Regions from separate parts of the Planococcus sp. TJ-302 genome, predicted to be linked through region 1. Evidence: riboswitches for the same ligand, from Rfam matches in the RefSeq annotation. Region 1 holds a riboswitch; the other holds the start of a gene.
What was found. A riboswitch is a leader RNA that binds a small molecule or an ion and turns the genes downstream of it on or off. The one in region 1 is predicted to bind S-adenosylmethionine.
Positions count from the first base shown of each region.

Region 2: linked by a shared signal. The riboswitch ahead of AC4EHB_RS10435 (2,3-diketo-5-methylthiopentyl-1-phosphate enolase) and the one ahead of AC4EHB_RS12185 (methionine ABC transporter ATP-binding protein) in region 1 are both predicted to bind S-adenosylmethionine.

Region 1 is NZ_JBZDOI010000002.1:252,007-260,068, reverse strand. Features, by position in the region: gene AC4EHB_RS12200 (metal ABC transporter substrate-binding protein) at 1-462, shown strand, start outside; gene AC4EHB_RS12195 (murein hydrolase activator EnvC family protein) at 1,257-2,798, shown strand; gene AC4EHB_RS12190 (cation transporter dimerization domain-containing protein) at 2,976-3,239, shown strand; SAM riboswitch class I at 3,464-3,572, shown strand; gene AC4EHB_RS12185 (methionine ABC transporter ATP-binding protein) at 3,644-4,657, shown strand; gene AC4EHB_RS12180 (methionine ABC transporter permease) at 4,647-5,318, shown strand; gene AC4EHB_RS12175 (MetQ/NlpA family ABC transporter substrate-binding protein) at 5,338-6,162, shown strand; gene AC4EHB_RS12170 (iron-containing alcohol dehydrogenase family protein) at 6,180-7,310, shown strand; gene AC4EHB_RS12165 (flavin reductase family protein) at 7,527-8,062, shown strand, end outside.
Region 2 is NZ_JBZDOI010000001.1:2,143,029-2,151,090, reverse strand. Features, by position in the region: gene AC4EHB_RS10455 (DUF4395 domain-containing protein) at 1-54, opposite strand, end outside; gene AC4EHB_RS10450 (1,2-dihydroxy-3-keto-5-methylthiopentene dioxygenase) at 532-1,065, opposite strand; gene AC4EHB_RS10445 (methylthioribulose 1-phosphate dehydratase) at 1,081-1,698, opposite strand; gene AC4EHB_RS10440 (2-hydroxy-3-keto-5-methylthiopentenyl-1-phosphate phosphatase) at 1,695-2,360, opposite strand; gene AC4EHB_RS10435 (2,3-diketo-5-methylthiopentyl-1-phosphate enolase) at 2,366-3,580, opposite strand; SAM riboswitch class I at 3,660-3,769, opposite strand; SAM riboswitch class I at 4,371-4,525, shown strand; gene mtnK (S-methyl-5-thioribose kinase) at 4,603-5,787, shown strand; gene mtnA (S-methyl-5-thioribose-1-phosphate isomerase) at 5,787-6,848, shown strand; gene AC4EHB_RS10420 (sugar ABC transporter substrate-binding protein) at 6,845-7,927, shown strand; gene AC4EHB_RS10415 (sugar ABC transporter ATP-binding protein) at 7,990-8,062, shown strand, end outside.

The DNA.
Region 1 (8,062 bases):
GCATTCATTAAGATCGATCCGGAACATGCGGAAGAATACGAGCAAAATGCGGAAGCCTATATTGGCGAGTTAGAAGCGCTTCATCAAAATGCCATTGAACGGTATAGCGAAATTCCAGAAGAGCAACGTACTTTTGTAACGAGCGAAGGCGCATTTAAATATTTCAGCCAAGCGTATGATTTCCAAGCAGAATATATTTGGGAAATCAATCAGGAAAATCAAGGAACACCCAAGCAGATTACGCATATAGTGGACCTTATTGAAGAACAGAATATCGAAGGCTTATTTTTAGAAACCAGTATCGACCCTCGCAGCATGGAAGCGGTCTCAAGAGAAACCGGGATGGAAATCAAAGGGAAAGTATTCACCGATTCGATTGGGAAACCAGGAGAAGAAGGCGATACGTATATCAAAATGATGGAATGGAATATCGACACTATTTTGAATGGGCTGACTAACTAAAGGGAATATTTTAGCGGTTATAAGTTGAACAAAATATGTTGATATTGATAAACCGCTTTGGGCGCTTTGGGCAGAGCAAAGACGATTGTTTCTGTCCCGGCTACGCTAGCTTCGGGACATGAAAAAGCGTTGCATCGCTGCGCTAGCTTCGAAGCAAAGGAAATGGTCCAAATTGCATTTGGCCATCTCCTTGCCTAGTCCCTTGACGCGCCTCCGCTAAGAGATTTCTCGATATGAAGCAAAACAGCGGTGACGCCCGCGGCAAAAAAACATGTGCCCCTATCTCTGCATCTAAAATACACCTTTATTGTTAGACGACCATCTAACGAATAAGGGTGTATTTTTATTGGGAAGTTGAGTGGATTGCCTATTCATACGGACTTAAAAAGTTACATTTTTGCGCGCTTCTAAAAAATATTCAACTTTAAAAATCACATCATAAACAGGCCACTATAATTTATAAATAGTTTTGTTCCAAGTATTATCCATTAGATTACCTCCTAGGAAGCTATTATCCCTTTACGCTATCTTTCTTCAATAATTAGAATAGTTAAAATAATACAGAAATATTTCACAAATAGAAGAAATTGAAATATGGCTGTAATCAGTGGTAGAGGTTTAACTGATATACTAAGTGGGTTAGAGGTTTGAGAAGTAAACTCTTACATAAGATTATTTCTAAGCCAATTAATAGATTTCTACACATAGAAAATACTTTCTTACATTATTATCAATCATATATAGCAATATCAGAAAGATATCGGAAGGGGAAAAAATACTTGATTTCGAAATGGATGATGACCAGTTTATCTTCAATATTAGCCATATCCATTTTAGTCCCAACGGCTAATGCAGATAACCTGGATAAATTAGAAGAGAAAAAACAAGAAGCCCAGCAACAGCAAAGCGAACTAAATTCGGGCATCAATGAAAAAGAGGGGCAACTCAATCAGAATGCTACGAAATTGGAGCAGCTTGCGGCGAAAATAGCAGATTTGAATACCCAAATTACCGAAACAGAAGCAAAGATCAATCAGGTGCAATCCGAAATCAAAGGGACAAAATCCGAAATCGATGAATTGAGAAAATCGATTGAAGAACTTGAACAAAAGATTGCGGAGCGTACAGGACTGCTTAAGGAACGGGCTCGTGCCATCCAATTAAGCGGGGGATCGGTCGAATATCTCGACGTCCTGCTTGGCGCCAATAGTTTCGTTGATTTCATTGACCGTTTTTCTGCAGTCAACGCGCTGATTGAAGCGGATCGTGAGATTATGCAAAATCAGGCGGATGACAAAAAAGCATTGGCCGAACAAAAAACGCAAGTTGAAAGCAAGCTTAATGACCAGGAAACACGCCGTTCGGAACTGGTCGGGTTAAAAGCTTCGTTTGATGGACAGAAAAAAGAGCAAGCCGGCCTGGTAAATGAGCTGGAAGCCGAACAACAAAGGTTAGCGACAGAAAAAGGCAGCCTAGAGATTAAATTCAGTGAAGTAATCGAAATCAGCGAAGACTTGGAAAAACAAATCGCTGATGAGCAAGCCCGCTTGGCTGAAATTGCAAGAAAAGCGGAAGAAGAACGTCTTCGAAAAATAGCAGCTGAAAAAGCTGCTGCAGAAGCACGGGCACAAGCTGCGGCGGCAGAGGCACGAGCACAGGCTGTTGCAGAAGCACGAGCACAAGCTGTTGCAGAAGCACGAGCACAAGCAGCTGAAGAAGCGCGCGCTCAAGCCACAGCAAAAGATGAAGCAGAGGCACTCGCTCAATCGGCAGAAGAAGAGGCGTTAGCACAGGCCGCTGCTGAAGAAGCACGCGCTGCAGAGGCTCGGGAAGCTGCCAGCAGTTCCAAGGCTTCAGCTGTTCCGGCAGCGATAACAGAAAGTCCTTCTGTAAGCCCAATCCCTGCAGCCGCAGTTGCTCCTTCTTCTGGAGCAATGTTTATCAGACCGGTTGCTGGCCGATACTCATCCGGCTACGGTGGACGGGATATCGGAGAAGGTGCTGAATCGCATTTAGGGCAAGATATAGCAAATGCTACCGGCACACCGATTTCTGCGTCAGCGTCCGGTTATGTTTCTTTTGCCGGCGTGATGGGTGGATACGGAAATGTCGTCATTCTTACCCATTCGATCAATGGCCAATCCTATGCGACTGTTTACGCTCACATGAACGCGATTAGCGTATCAGCTGGCCAAGCCGTTTCACAAGGCCAAACGGTCGGTTTGCTTGGTTCGACAGGACGCTCGACCGGTCCGCATCTACATTTTGAAATTCATATTGGTTCATGGAACGGATCGCGTTCTAATGCGGTAAATCCAATGAATTATCTACAATAATAGTGAAAACGGCGTGCTTTTAACTAAAGCATGCTGTTTTTTTTTTGACTTTGGTTTTGGAAATCTTTTGATAAAAAAGTTGACGGAATTCAAAACTAAATCTGGCGAATTCCGTTAGTTTGATAGTCGGATACACGCATTGAAATATAATGGAGCCATTTGGCTAGTTATCAATGAATGACATGTTTCCTTGAAGGCGTATACGAAAATATCGATTTGAAAAGCGTCCGGTTGGAATTAGAAAAAATACCTGGAGACCAATCGGTTCAGCAATTGCGCATTTGGTCAATTGACGGAGAAGAGAACGCAATGAACGTCCACCTCTATGCAAAAAGGGACGGACTTGAAGATGCCCGAACCATTGAACAACTTGTTAGGGAAGCAACAGCTGAACTAAATATTGGATTTTCTACAATAGAGATGGAAGGGGTAAATGAATAGTTCCAAGCTTTTTGGAGCTGGGATCCAAATTGATAGTGGGGGTAGGAAAGGAGGGGGAGCGAGCATACCCATTCTCACAATCAAAATAAAAAATACGAAATAAATTCGCCTTCTGAAGCTGGTCTAACAATTTCGAAAACAGCAATTACTTTCAAAAAAAGGTTTGACAGCATTTAGGATGTCCTATACTATTAAATCCAAGCCAATACACAACTTCATATGGAACATTATCAAGAGAGACCGAGGGACAGGCCCGAAGACGTCCAGCAACCCCCAGCACGAGCTGGGAAGGTGCTAAATCCTGCAGAATGATTTCATTCTGAAAGATAAACCAATTCCATTTACGGTGCCTCTTTCTATATGAAAGAGGCATTTTTTTATTGGTAGGAAAGAGGAGGACCATCATGATCAGCATACAAAACCTATCAAAAGACTATAAAACGAAAAGAGGTCTGGTGACCGGCGTAGACAACGTCACGCTGACCATTAACGAAGGCGAAATTTTCGGCATCGTCGGCTACTCGGGAGCGGGGAAAAGTTCGCTGCTGCGCTGCATGAATTTATTGGAACAGCCGACAAGCGGCGAAATTGAAGTGGACGGCTTGAACCTGACCCACCTTCGCGGCGAAAAGCTTCGGCAGGCACGGCTGAAAATCGGCATGATCTTTCAGCATTTCTATTTGATCAGCCAAAAGACGGTCGGCGAAAACGTCGCGTTTGCGCTGAAAGCGGCCAAGCGGCCAAAAGAAGAGTCGGCGAAACGGGTCGACGAATTGCTGGACATGGTCGGATTGGCGGATAAGAAAGACGTCTATCCCGCACAGCTGAGCGGCGGGCAAAAGCAGCGCGTCGGCATTGCACGGGCGTTGGCGAACAACCCGTCGGTCCTGCTTTGCGACGAAGCCACATCCGCGCTTGACCCGAATACCACGCTGTCGATCCTGCGGCTGTTGAAAAAGATAAACCGGGAACTGAACATCACGATTGTCCTCATCACCCATGAAATGAACGTCGTCAAAGAAATCTGCGATCGGATGGCGGTCATGCAGGACGGCAGGGTCATCGAAGAAGGAGAAGTCTACGACATCTTTTCGGATCCCAAAACCGATTTAACGAAGGAATTCATTTCTTCTGTCGTGTCGTTTGATGTGCCGCAGCCGATTCTTGATGCGTGTACAGGAAGCATCATCAAAGTGCAGTTCAAGGGAGCGGTGGCCGGAGAAGGCGTCATCACCGATACCGTCCAGCATTTTGATGTCAAAGGAAACTTTCTCCACGGTACCATCGAATATATACAGGAAAAGCCGCTCGGTTTGTTCTTGATGGAAATCCAAGGGCAGCCGGAAAATATCAGGAGGGCCATCACCTATATGGAAGGCCGTGGCGCAAAAGTGGAGGTGATTAAAAATGGGCTTTGATTTTCAGCATATGATCGAATTATGGCCGGATATTTCAAAAGCATTCGGCGAAACCTTATACATGATCGGCGTGTCGCTCGCGATTGCCATTGTCGTCGGATTGCCGCTCGGCATCGTGTTGTTTGTCACCGACAAAGGGCTGTTTCTGGAAAACCGGGTGATCAAATCGATTCTCGGATTTACCGTCAATATGGTGCGGTCGATTCCGTTCATCATTCTGCTCGTTGCTTTGATTCCGTTGACCAAGCTATTGGTGGACTCGACCATCGGGCCAGCGGCAGCAAGCGTATCGCTATCAGTCGCAGCCATCCCATTTTTCGCCCGCATCGTCGAAACGTCGCTGCGCGAAATCGATAAAGGGGTCATTGAAGCCGCTGTTGCGGTCGGCGCTACGCCGTGGATGATCATCAAAGATGTGCTGTTGCCGGAAGCGAAGCCGGGCATCATCCAAGGCGTCACGATCACAATCATCTCTTTGGTTGCCTACTCCGCTATGGCGGGAGTCGTAGGCGGTGGCGGCATCGGCGATTTGGCGATCCGCTTCGGTTATTACCGCTACGACAATACCATCATGATCGTCACCGTCGTCATCTTGATCGTTCTCGTCCAAATTCTTCAGCAACTTGGAGACTGGACATCCAAAGCAATAGACAAACGATAATAAAAGGAGAGAAACTCACATGAAAAAATTCATCTTACCAGCTATCCTGCTCATCCTGCTTGCCTTGCTCGCCGCATGCGGCGGTGGTGGTGAAGAATCGAACACCGACAGCAAATCCATCAAACTCGGCGGAACGGCCGGCCCTTATAGCGACATGCTGAACGAGGCATTCAAACCAGCTCTTGAAGAAAAAGGCTACGAAGTGGAAATTGTTGAATTCAGCGATTACATTCAGCCGAATAACGCCTTGGATAATGGCGACCTCGACGCCAACTTGTTCCAGCACTCGATTTACCTGGAAAACTTCTCGACAGAAAACGGCATGGACCTGACCGGTTTGATCACCGTGCCAACAGCGCCAATGGGCATTTATTCCAACATCTTTAAGTCAATCGAAGAAATCAAAGACGGCGCAACTATCGCTATTCCGAACGATCCGGTCAACGCTGCGCGGACGTTCTTGGTGTTGCAGGACCACGGCTTGATCACACTCGATCCGGCAGCTGAAGAATTGACGGTTTCTGAAAAAGACATCGATGAAAATACGAAAAACCTTGTGTTCCAGCCAATCGAAGCAGGCGGCTTGCCGCGTGCTGTTGAAAGCTCGGACTTGGCAGCTGTGCCAGGAAACTTTGCGCTGGCGGCTGAAATGGACCTGCAGGATGCGCTTGTTCTTGAAGACATGCCGGACCAATACCGTAACTTAGTGGCGGTCAAGACGGAAAACAAAGACACGCAATTAGCCAAAGATTTAGTGGAAATTGTGGAGTCTCCGGAATTTGAAGCTTTGATCGATTCCGATTTCGAAGGCTTCGGCAAACCGGAATGGATGGAATCTCGCTAATCAAGGAGGGGACAAGAATGGAAGGAATCATTGTAAAAGGTGCACCGGCTGAATATATCTGCAATCCCGGTGTGCTCGACGGACTCGAAGATAAGTTGATGAGACGAAACATTAAAAAAGTGCTGATCCTGACTGGCACAAAATCCTGGCAAGCGCTGCGTCCCTTCTTTCCGGAACTGGATGGAGTTGAAGCTGCATTTGAAATTTACCAGGGAGAAAGTTCGCTTGCAGAAATCGACCGGGTTGCAGGCCTCGCTAAGTCATTAGGAGCCGATGCGATCATCGGAGCCGGCGGCGGCAAAGTCCTGGATATCGCGAAAGGCGTCGCTCATGAAAACGGCATCTCGTTGGTGCTGATTCCGACACTCGCATCGAATTGCGCACCGTGGACCCCGCTCAGCGTTATCTACACAGACGAAGGGGCAATGACCCATTACACGGTTTTCCCAGGAAGCGTCGACCTGCTTTTGGTCGAACCCCAAGTATTGATTGATGCACCGGTTCCGATGCTTGTCGCCGGTATCGGCGACACCATCGCGAAATGGTTCGAGGCGGACGTCCAGCTCAGCCGCTTTGAAGACCCGCCGGTTGCCTTGAAGATTGCCCATTACACCGCGAAACTATGCGCCGACGAAATGTTTGAACATGCGGAAGCCGCAATTGCCGATGCCAAGCAGCGAAAGCTGTCCGCCGCGTTCATCAAGGTGGCCGAAACCATCATTATGCTTGGCGGCATGGTCGGAGGCTTCGGTGATAAATATGGCCGCGTAGCAGGTGCGCATGCCATTCACAACGCCATGACCATCGCACCCGAATCACATCAGGCGCTGCATGGCGACAAAGTGGCATACGGAGTGCTCGTGCAATTGCTACTGGAAGAGAAACCGGCAGAAGCCGAAGGGTTGATGGCATTCTATCAAAAAATCGGCTTGCCGGTGTCACTCAAGGACTTAGAAATACCAAGCCGCTGGATCGATGAAATTGCCGTCCAGGCGGTTCGGGAAAACGAAACGATTCATGTGTTGAAAGAAGAGCCGATTCGGGCAACTGACGTGGCGGCAGTTATGAGAAAGCTTGAAGAGCCAGCGGTCTTAAATGAAATCGGACCTTCTGAGAGAACAGCTTCGGAACGGCACCTTCACATTTAAAACGCTCTTAATTGGGCTTGAAACTATCCGTGAAAGTAAAAAGAAGAACGATCGTAAAGTGTGGTGCACTTTACGGTCGTTCTTTTTGGCGTTTTCAGCTCTTTTGAATTGTTCCGCTCCCAAGGAACAAAGACATTCAGGGATTTAGTTTCAAAATAGATATTGAGCAGAACATTTTAGGGTATTTAGTTACTAAATGAAAAGGAGCTGAAGAACATGATTTCAATCGATCCGAAGCAAAACACTGAGCGGGACAATTATAAATTATTGGTCGGGTCCATTATTCCGCGGCCTATTGCGTTTGTGACGACCCAATCGGAAGCGGGAGTTGTCAACGGGGCACCATTCAGCTATTTCAATATCGTTTCGTCCAATCCGCCGATGGTGTCATTGGCCATTCAGCGGCCAAAGGGAGAACTGAAGGATACGGCCCGCAACATCTACGAAAGCGGGGAATTCGTTGTGCACATTGTGGACGGCGAAAATGTGGAAAAGATCAACGAAACTTCCGCATCCTTGCCACCCTCCGAAAGTGAAGTGGACACCTTCGGCCTGACACCCGTTCCGAGTACAGCGGTTTCAGTTCCGGGGATCACCGAATCGAAAGTGCGCATGGAATGCCGGTTGGTCCAGGCTGTGCCGTTTGGCGGCGAAGGCCCTGGCAGCGATTTGTTTATCGGCGAAATTGTCCAGTTCCATGTCGACGAGGCGATTTACGAAAACGGCCGCATTGATCCGAGAGGGCTGGGTGC
Region 2 (8,062 bases), on a different contig from region 1:
AGTGAGGACGATAAATACTTGGTTGGATTGCACAAGCGGTTTTGGAATAGACATACAGAAGCCTCCTTTGATTATTGATTATTATACCAAGTTGTTTAGTAGGTTTAAAGAGTAATGCCTCAGTTTCGAAACTTTTTTGATTATTAAAATCAAATTATATAAGTTGAATTAAAGAAGTATCATATTAAAAATCGCTCCGGTCGCTTTGGGCAGAGCAAAGATTATTGCTCCTGCGCAAGCTCGTCGCAAAGGTGTTGCCGGAAGTGCTCGGCACCTCCTTGGCTCTCGCTAGGAGACGAGAAGAACACTCGTCTCCTAGCTTCGCCTAGCCCCTTGACGCGCCTCCGCTAAGATATCTCTTGATATGGAGCAAAACACAGAGACGCCCGCGACAAGCGTAGCTGTTTTGCGGAATATCGATTATAAATATTCTCTTGTTCAACTTTTATGGGTTATGGATAGGACGGAATAAGTTAAGGAAAGAAGCACAATAAAAAAGAACCGGCGCAATTGCCGGTTCTAGGATTTTTATTAAGATTGTACGCCTTCTTCTTGGTAAACAGGAACCCAGCCTTCAGTAGTGACGAAGATGCGCACTGCGACAACTTTGCGGTCGTCGGCCAATGTGAAGTAATGCGTGATGTTTTCAGGGACGGAGATTAAGTCGCCAGGCGTCAAATGGACTTCAAAAAAGCGCTCATCTTTGCCTTGGATGATAAAGACGCCGTGGCCGCTGACGATATAGCGGACTTCATCGTCTGTGTGGATGTGCTTGCGCTGGAAGTTTTTCAATAGCTCGTCCAGCTTCGGATTGGAATCGGAAAGAGAGATGATGTCCGATGCCTGGTAGCCGCGGCGCTCGGAGATGTCATTGATTTCGGCTTTGAATGCCGCTAAGATTTCTTCTTTTTCAGCGTCGCTGAGGTCGAACTTCTCACGCAAATGCTCCGGTAATTTTTCAATGTCCCAATGTTCGTAGACGACTTCCTGTTGCTCTAGAAATGCTGCTACTTCATTCTGCGCTTCGATTGTTTCGTTTGTGCCTTGGATTTTGATGATTGCCATGTTAATCTTCCTCTCTTAATGGGATTGTATTTGATATAAAGCGAGCTGGTATTGAAACAAGAACTCGCTTGCTTCCAATAGTTTCTTAGCTTCAAATGGATTTTTGCCCCACACCGTGATGCCGTGGTTGCGGATCAACACTGCACCGCTGTCAGCAGAAAGGTGTTTTTCAAACTCTTCCGTTAGGTCGGGGATGTGGGCATGGTTTGGAATGATGGGAATCGTCAGAACGGCGTCTTCTTCCCATAAACCAAATGCCTTGATAAGCTCGAGGCCTTGAAAGTTGATCTTGCCCCGGTCGCCGTAAATTTCGGAAATGACGTTATTGGCAACCGTATGGATGTGCAGGCTGCAGCCCGCACCGGTCTTGGCATAGACTGCACAATGCAGCAACGTTTCAGCTGAAGGCTTCAGCGGCGTTTCTTCCACCGCTTTGCCGTCCGCATTCACCAGCAGGAAATCCTCGGATGTGCGTTTACGCTTGTCTTTGCCGCTCGCTGTCACGAGAAATTCCAGCGGCGCGTCCTGAACTTTAATTGCCAGGTTTCCGCTCGTTCCCATAAACCAATCGCGCAATGCCAATTCGTCTTTGATGTCTGCGAGTTCCTGCCATCTTTCCAGGAATGCGGTCATGACTTCACCCCCAGTTTTTCATCGATGATCGACATGACGTCATGGAAGTTTTCAAATGGCTTGTACGGCAGGTCAAGCTCTTCGCATTTCCCAACAAGATAGTCGCGCGCGATGACGAAATCGGCTTGCTTCGCCGCTTCTAAATCACTGATGGAATCACCGATGACGATGCTTTGTGCGCCGTCCTCGAGCAATTGGCGAATGATCGAGGGCTTGCAGCAGCCGCAGCCCTGGCTCGGGCATTGTTCGTCGCAGCCATGTGGAAATTCAAGGCGGATCGACTCGCCCGAGAAATCCGCTTCGTTGCAATAAACGCCGGAAAAAGGGCCAAACGGTTTAATGAGCGGATGGACAAAAAAGTCGATGCCGCCGCTGACGACATAAAGAGGAATTTCGCGTTCGCGTGTATAGGCGACAAAATCGGCGAAACCTTCACGGATTTGCGCCTGTTCCAAGACAAACTTGATAATTTCATTTTTTTTTGCTGCAGGCAGCAGCGAGAACATTTGCGCAACGCCGTCGCGGATGGATATTTCCTGAGACAGGATTTGGTCTTTTATCGGATTCCATCCCGGCGGATCAAAATGCTGGAGGATGGCGATGATGTTGTCTGAATTGGTGATGGTGCCGTCAAAATCACAGAAGATGACCGTTTTATTCATGGTTGTTACCCCCATATATCCAATGCTGTTTTTAATTCATGATTTTGTTTTGCTGCTTCGGCAAGTGAATGTTCGTTAAGCACGGCGTCAATTGCCTGGCGGAATGCTTTGCCGCCGCCTGCCGCGCCGTCCGGATGGCCGTGGACGCCGCCGCCTGCGTTAATGATGCTGTCAATACCGAAATCTTCGAACAGCTGCGGCACGAGGCCGGGATGAATGCCAGCTGAAGGCACCGGGAAAGAGCGTTTCAACGCGCTTGCTTTCACAAGCTCTTCGCCAAGCGCCAAGGCCTGGCTTTTTTCAAGTGCAACACTGCCGTAAGGGGAGGGGAACAACGAGAAGTCCGCTCCGGCAATGCGCGTCAATTTGCCGAGTGCGAGCGCTGTCGCTAATCCGTAAGTCGGAGAAGAAGTGAACGCCCCGCTGAATGCCGGATGGGCCATCAATGGAAGCTGAATGTCCGTGTCTTCCGCCAATTCCTGCAGAACGTCGAGCCCATAAGCGTGGACATTGAAGAGCAACGCGTCAGCCCCCAGTTCTCGCGCTTTTTTCGCTTTGTCGCGAAGTGTAGATGTGCGCCCTGAAAGGTTCACGGCATACAAAGTGCGGTGGCCCGTTTCTTCGAATACGCTCTGCAGCACGCTTTTGCCAGCAGTAATCCGCTGCTCAAATGGCGTCAACGGATTGTCAAAAAGGATTTCGTCGTCTTTCACAAGATCGACGCCGCCAAGCGCCTGCTGGCGGAGCTGGGCTTTCAAAAATTCCAAGTCCCGGCCGATCACACCTTTGAAAATACTCATAACAAGCGGGCGGTCATGGACGCCGATCAAACTGCGGACGCCTTCGATACCGAAATGCGGCCCGGGGAAATGCCCAAGCAGTTCATCGTCGAACGCCAAATCAAGCAGCTTCACTTCGCCGTCGAGCGACAACTTTCCAAACACCGTCGTCAGGATGGCGGGCAGGTCCGGCGAGAAATTTGCGCTCGGATAAGAGATTTGCGCTTCGGCGCGAATCAGTCCCGGTTTCAGCGGATGCGGTGCATCATCAAACTCGGTGACCGAGACCACCTCGCCTTTATGCTGTTTTAATTGCTCCTGCTCAAGCAACGGCAAATCGGTCCACGAGCCGATCGTCAAGCCAAGCGCGATGCCTTCCGCCTTTTTCTTGAAAGAGCCGGGTTTTCCGTAAAGCTGGTAAGTAGCTGTCAATCTGCTCAAATTATCCACACTCCGTTTACATTGATTGAAAACATAAAAAAACCTCTTCAAACAAGAAGAGGTTAATGGGCTTAACAACTTCTTATTTCTCAGCCTGTCAAACGGGCTGCAAGAATTAGCACCGTGTCCATTGCTGGACCGGTTGCCGGGTGTCATAGGGCTTGTCCCTCCACCTGCTCTGAATAAGAATGCGTATTCAATTGGTTTCGATATACAAAGTAATTCTGATTATTCCACGATTAAAACTTTCTGTCAATAATTATCTGTAAATTGTGGATGAGAGGCAGTCTGAATATTCGACCGATATTCCGCAAAACAGCTGCGAAGGCATGGACCCAAGCATTGGGGCAATGCCTTTGCGACGAAGTGCGCAGCACTGCAACGCACTTTAATGTCTCGAAGCTAGCGCAGCGATGCAGAGACAGGAGCAGTAAGGTTTTCTCCGCTGTTTTGCTCCATATCTCGAGAATCGAAAGCAACTTCAGAAAGTGTGTCTTTCATGTTCTTCGTTAAAAGAAATGATTCTGTATTAAAATATATCTTTGAATGCAGCGTAAGGCGGCGAGGGCAAACATACTGCTCCTGCATCGCTGCGCTAGCTTCGTCGCAAAGGCTAGGCCTAGCCTAGCCTTTCCTGCGGGATCAGTGGGTCAATGGAGGCTCCATGCCCACCCCGCGGTAAGCGTCCGCCTGAAGCGAAATGAAAAGGAATATTGAAAAAAGTTATTGACACTCAATTCTGAACCATGATAGGATTCTTTTCAAACAGCATACACATACGCATTAAAAACTCTTATCAAGAGCAGGCAGAGGGAAATTGGCCCTATGACGCCCAGCAACCGACCGTAATACCTTCGTGAGAAGGGGCGCTTCAGCGCCGGGATGAAAATCCCGCAAGGCACGGTGCTAATTCCATCAGAAATGTACATTTCTGAAAGATAAGAGGCATGGAATCTATATTTCTGAGCCTCTTTCTTTTGGGAAAGAGGCTTTTTATTTTGCATTCGAAAGGTAGATGACATATGGCAACAGCAGCTAAACAATACGAAGAATTGACAGTAGAGTCCGCCATTGAGCTTGCGAGAACGCATTATCCATTCCCGGCTGGCGCGGCATTGCAATGCGACGAAATCGGCGATGGCAACTTGAATTACGTATTCCGCGTGACGGATCAGGAAAGCGGCAAGAGCGTTATTTTGAAACAGGCGCTGCCGTATGCGAAAGTCGTCGGCGAAAGCTGGCCGCTGACGTTGCAGCGCGCACAGATCGAGGCAGATGCCCTTCGGAAACACGGTGAATTCGTGCCGAATCTGGTGCCGGCTGTTTATGCCACGGATGCGGTATTGGCTTTGACGGTCATGGAAGATTTATCGCATTTGACGATTGCCCGCGAAGGCTTGATTGCCGGAAAGGCGTATCCGCAGCTGTCGACGGATATCGGCGAATACTTGGCGCGCACCTTGTTCCAGACATCGGATTTTGCGCTTCATCCATTTGAAAAGAAAAAGCTCGCTGCGGCTTTCTCGAATCCGGAGCTGTGCAAGATTACCGAAGACCTGATTTTTACAGACCCGTTTTTTGATAATGAAACCAATGATTTCGAGCCGGAGCTGAAAGAGGCTGTGGAAGCGCGATGGGCTAACAAAGCGCTTCAGTTGGAAGCGGCGAAGTTGAAGTTTAGTTTTTTGACTGAAGCGGAAGCGCTGCTGCACGGCGATCTCCATACCGGCAGCATCTTCGCCAGCGACAGCGAAACGAAGGTTATCGATCCGGAATTCGCTTATTACGGGCCGATCGGCTTTGATGTCGGCTTGTTTCTCGCAAATTTGATTTTCCAATCACTGACGCGCAGCGGAGACCAGCGCACAGTGATCCATTCGCATATTGAACGCACGTGGGAAACGTTTGAAGCAAGATTCACGGCCCTTTGGGAAAACAAAGGCATTGAAGCTTATCAAGGAACGGAAGGCTATCGCGAATTCATCATCGAGAAGATTTTCCGGGATGCACTGGGCTTTGCGGGTTGTGAACTGATCCGCCGGACAATCGGCCTGGCGCATGTTAAAGACCTCGACGGCATCGAGGACACTGGCCGCCGTATTGAATTGAAAAAAAGGGCATTGCAGTTTGGCGAAAAGCTGATTTTGCAGCGTGCTGAAGTGAAAAGCATCTACGAAGTAACAGCGTTAATCGGGGAGGCGGAATAATGGCGATCCCGTTATCAATTTCCTGGAAAGACGGCAAGCTGACGATTTTGGACCAGCAGAAACTGCCTCATGTGATCGAGTACGTGGCGCTGGAAACCTTGGAAGACGTCTATGAAGCAATTTTGACGCTGAAAGTACGCGGCGCGCCGGCAATCGGTATAGCGGCTGCGTATGGATTGGCGCTAGCTGCAGTCCGCCACGACACGGATGAACTCCAAACTTTTTTCCATTTGGTTGAAAAAGACGCGGCGCATTTGGGCAGCTCGCGCCCGACAGCGGTCAATCTGGTATGGGCGCTAAAGCGGCTGACGGCAAAAGTGAAAGGTGCTGCAACCGTCGAGCAAGGAAAAGTGCTGTTGCTTGAAGAAGCGGTGCGCATCCATGAAGAAGACGAAGCGGCAGGCCGGAAAATCGGCGAATACGGCCTGTCTTTATTGGAAGGCAAAACGCGCGTCATGACGATTTGCAACGCCGGGTCAATCGCTACTGCAAAATACGGCACAGCGTTGGCGCCGTTTCATCTGGGCAGCGAACTAGGACGGCAATTTGAAGTTTATGCTTGTGAAACGCGTCCGGTTTTTCAAGGGTCCCGGCTGACGGTGTGGGAGCTGCAGCAATCGGGCGTCGACGTTACGCTGATCACTGACAGCATGGCCGCCCACACGATTGGTGCAAAAAATATTGAAGCGATCATTGTCGGAGCCGACCGCATTGCTGCGAACGGCGACACCGCGAACAAAATCGGCACTTTGAATTTAGCGCTGCTCGCTGATGCGTACGGCATTCCGTTTTATGTAGCGGCACCGGCATCGACATTCGACTTATCCATTTCTTCCGGCCGAGAAATTCCAATCGAGGAACGCAAAGCGGAAGAAATCACGCATATTGCCGGCATACAAATAGCGCCGGAAGGCACGAAAGTATTCAATCCCGCTTTCGATGTCACACCGGCACGGCTGATCAAAGCCATCATCACCGAACAAGGGGCCATCACCCCGGATTACAAAAAAAATATACCTGCCGTTCTCGGCGCTTACACAGGAAAAGGAGCAAATTCATGAAAAAACAATCGCTTTTATTCATCGCCTTATTATTGATCCTCAGTGCCTTTTTAGCAGCTTGCCAGCCAAAAGGGGAAGTCAGCGAAGAAGGCACGTCAGACGCAACAAAAGCGGAAGCATCGGACCACCCGTTATCCGGCAAAAAAGTAGCATTGATCATGCAAATCAACCTCGGGACGTTTTCTGCCCAATATATTGAAGGGGTAAAAGAGCAGGCCGGAAAATTCGGCGGCAGCGTGACAGTCTTCACTTCTGAAGGCGATTTGGCGAAAATGGCATCGAACCTGGATGCGGCGATCAACCAAGGCTTTGATGCCATCTTGATCGATCACGGCACGAAAGAAGCATTGAACCAAGGCGTTGAAAAAGCAGTGGAACAAGGCATTCCGGTTGTGGCATTTGATGCAGGCGTAGATGTAGAAGGCGTTGTTTCTCTTGAGCAAGGCGACCAGAAAATGGCTGAAATGACATTGGAACGTTTAGCTGAAGACAGCGGCGGCGAAGCGAACATCGTGAAAATCTGGGTAGCGGGCTTTGCGCCGATGGAACGCCGCCAAGTAGCTTATGAAAAATTCTTAACGGATAACCCGGGCATCAAAGAAATTACGGCATTTGGCGGAGCGACTAAAAACACCGCTCTAGATACACAGGCACAGATGGAAGCGGTTTTGAAACAATACCCGAACGAAGGTGACATTACAGCTGTTTGGGCAGCGTGGGACGAATTTGCAAAAGGTGCAGTGCGCGCGATTGAACAGGCGGGGCGCACAGACATTAAAGTGTACGGCATCGACATGAGCGATGAAGATTTGCAGATGATCCAAAAAGAAAACAGCCCTTGGGTGGCTTCAGCTGCAGTTGATCCGATGGACATCGGGCGCATCCAGGTCCGCTATGCATACCAATTGATCAATGGCGAAACACCGGAAGAAAAAGTGGTGCTGGATCCGGTATTCGTGGATGCTGAAAAACTTCCAACAGAAGCGATTACAACGAATGAATTGAGCGAGTATATTGAAGGATGGGGCGCGAGCGACCAAGGCTATACAGATGATTTGAAGGAACTTGAAGGCAATTAAAAAACGCAACGGAGCTGTCCTGCATGGCGGGGCAGCTCTTTTCTAAGAAAGGAGGCGGGCAGATGGAGCAACCGCTGCTGGAAATGACGGCTATCCGCAAATCATTCGGCAATGTCACGGCTTTGGAGCAAGCAC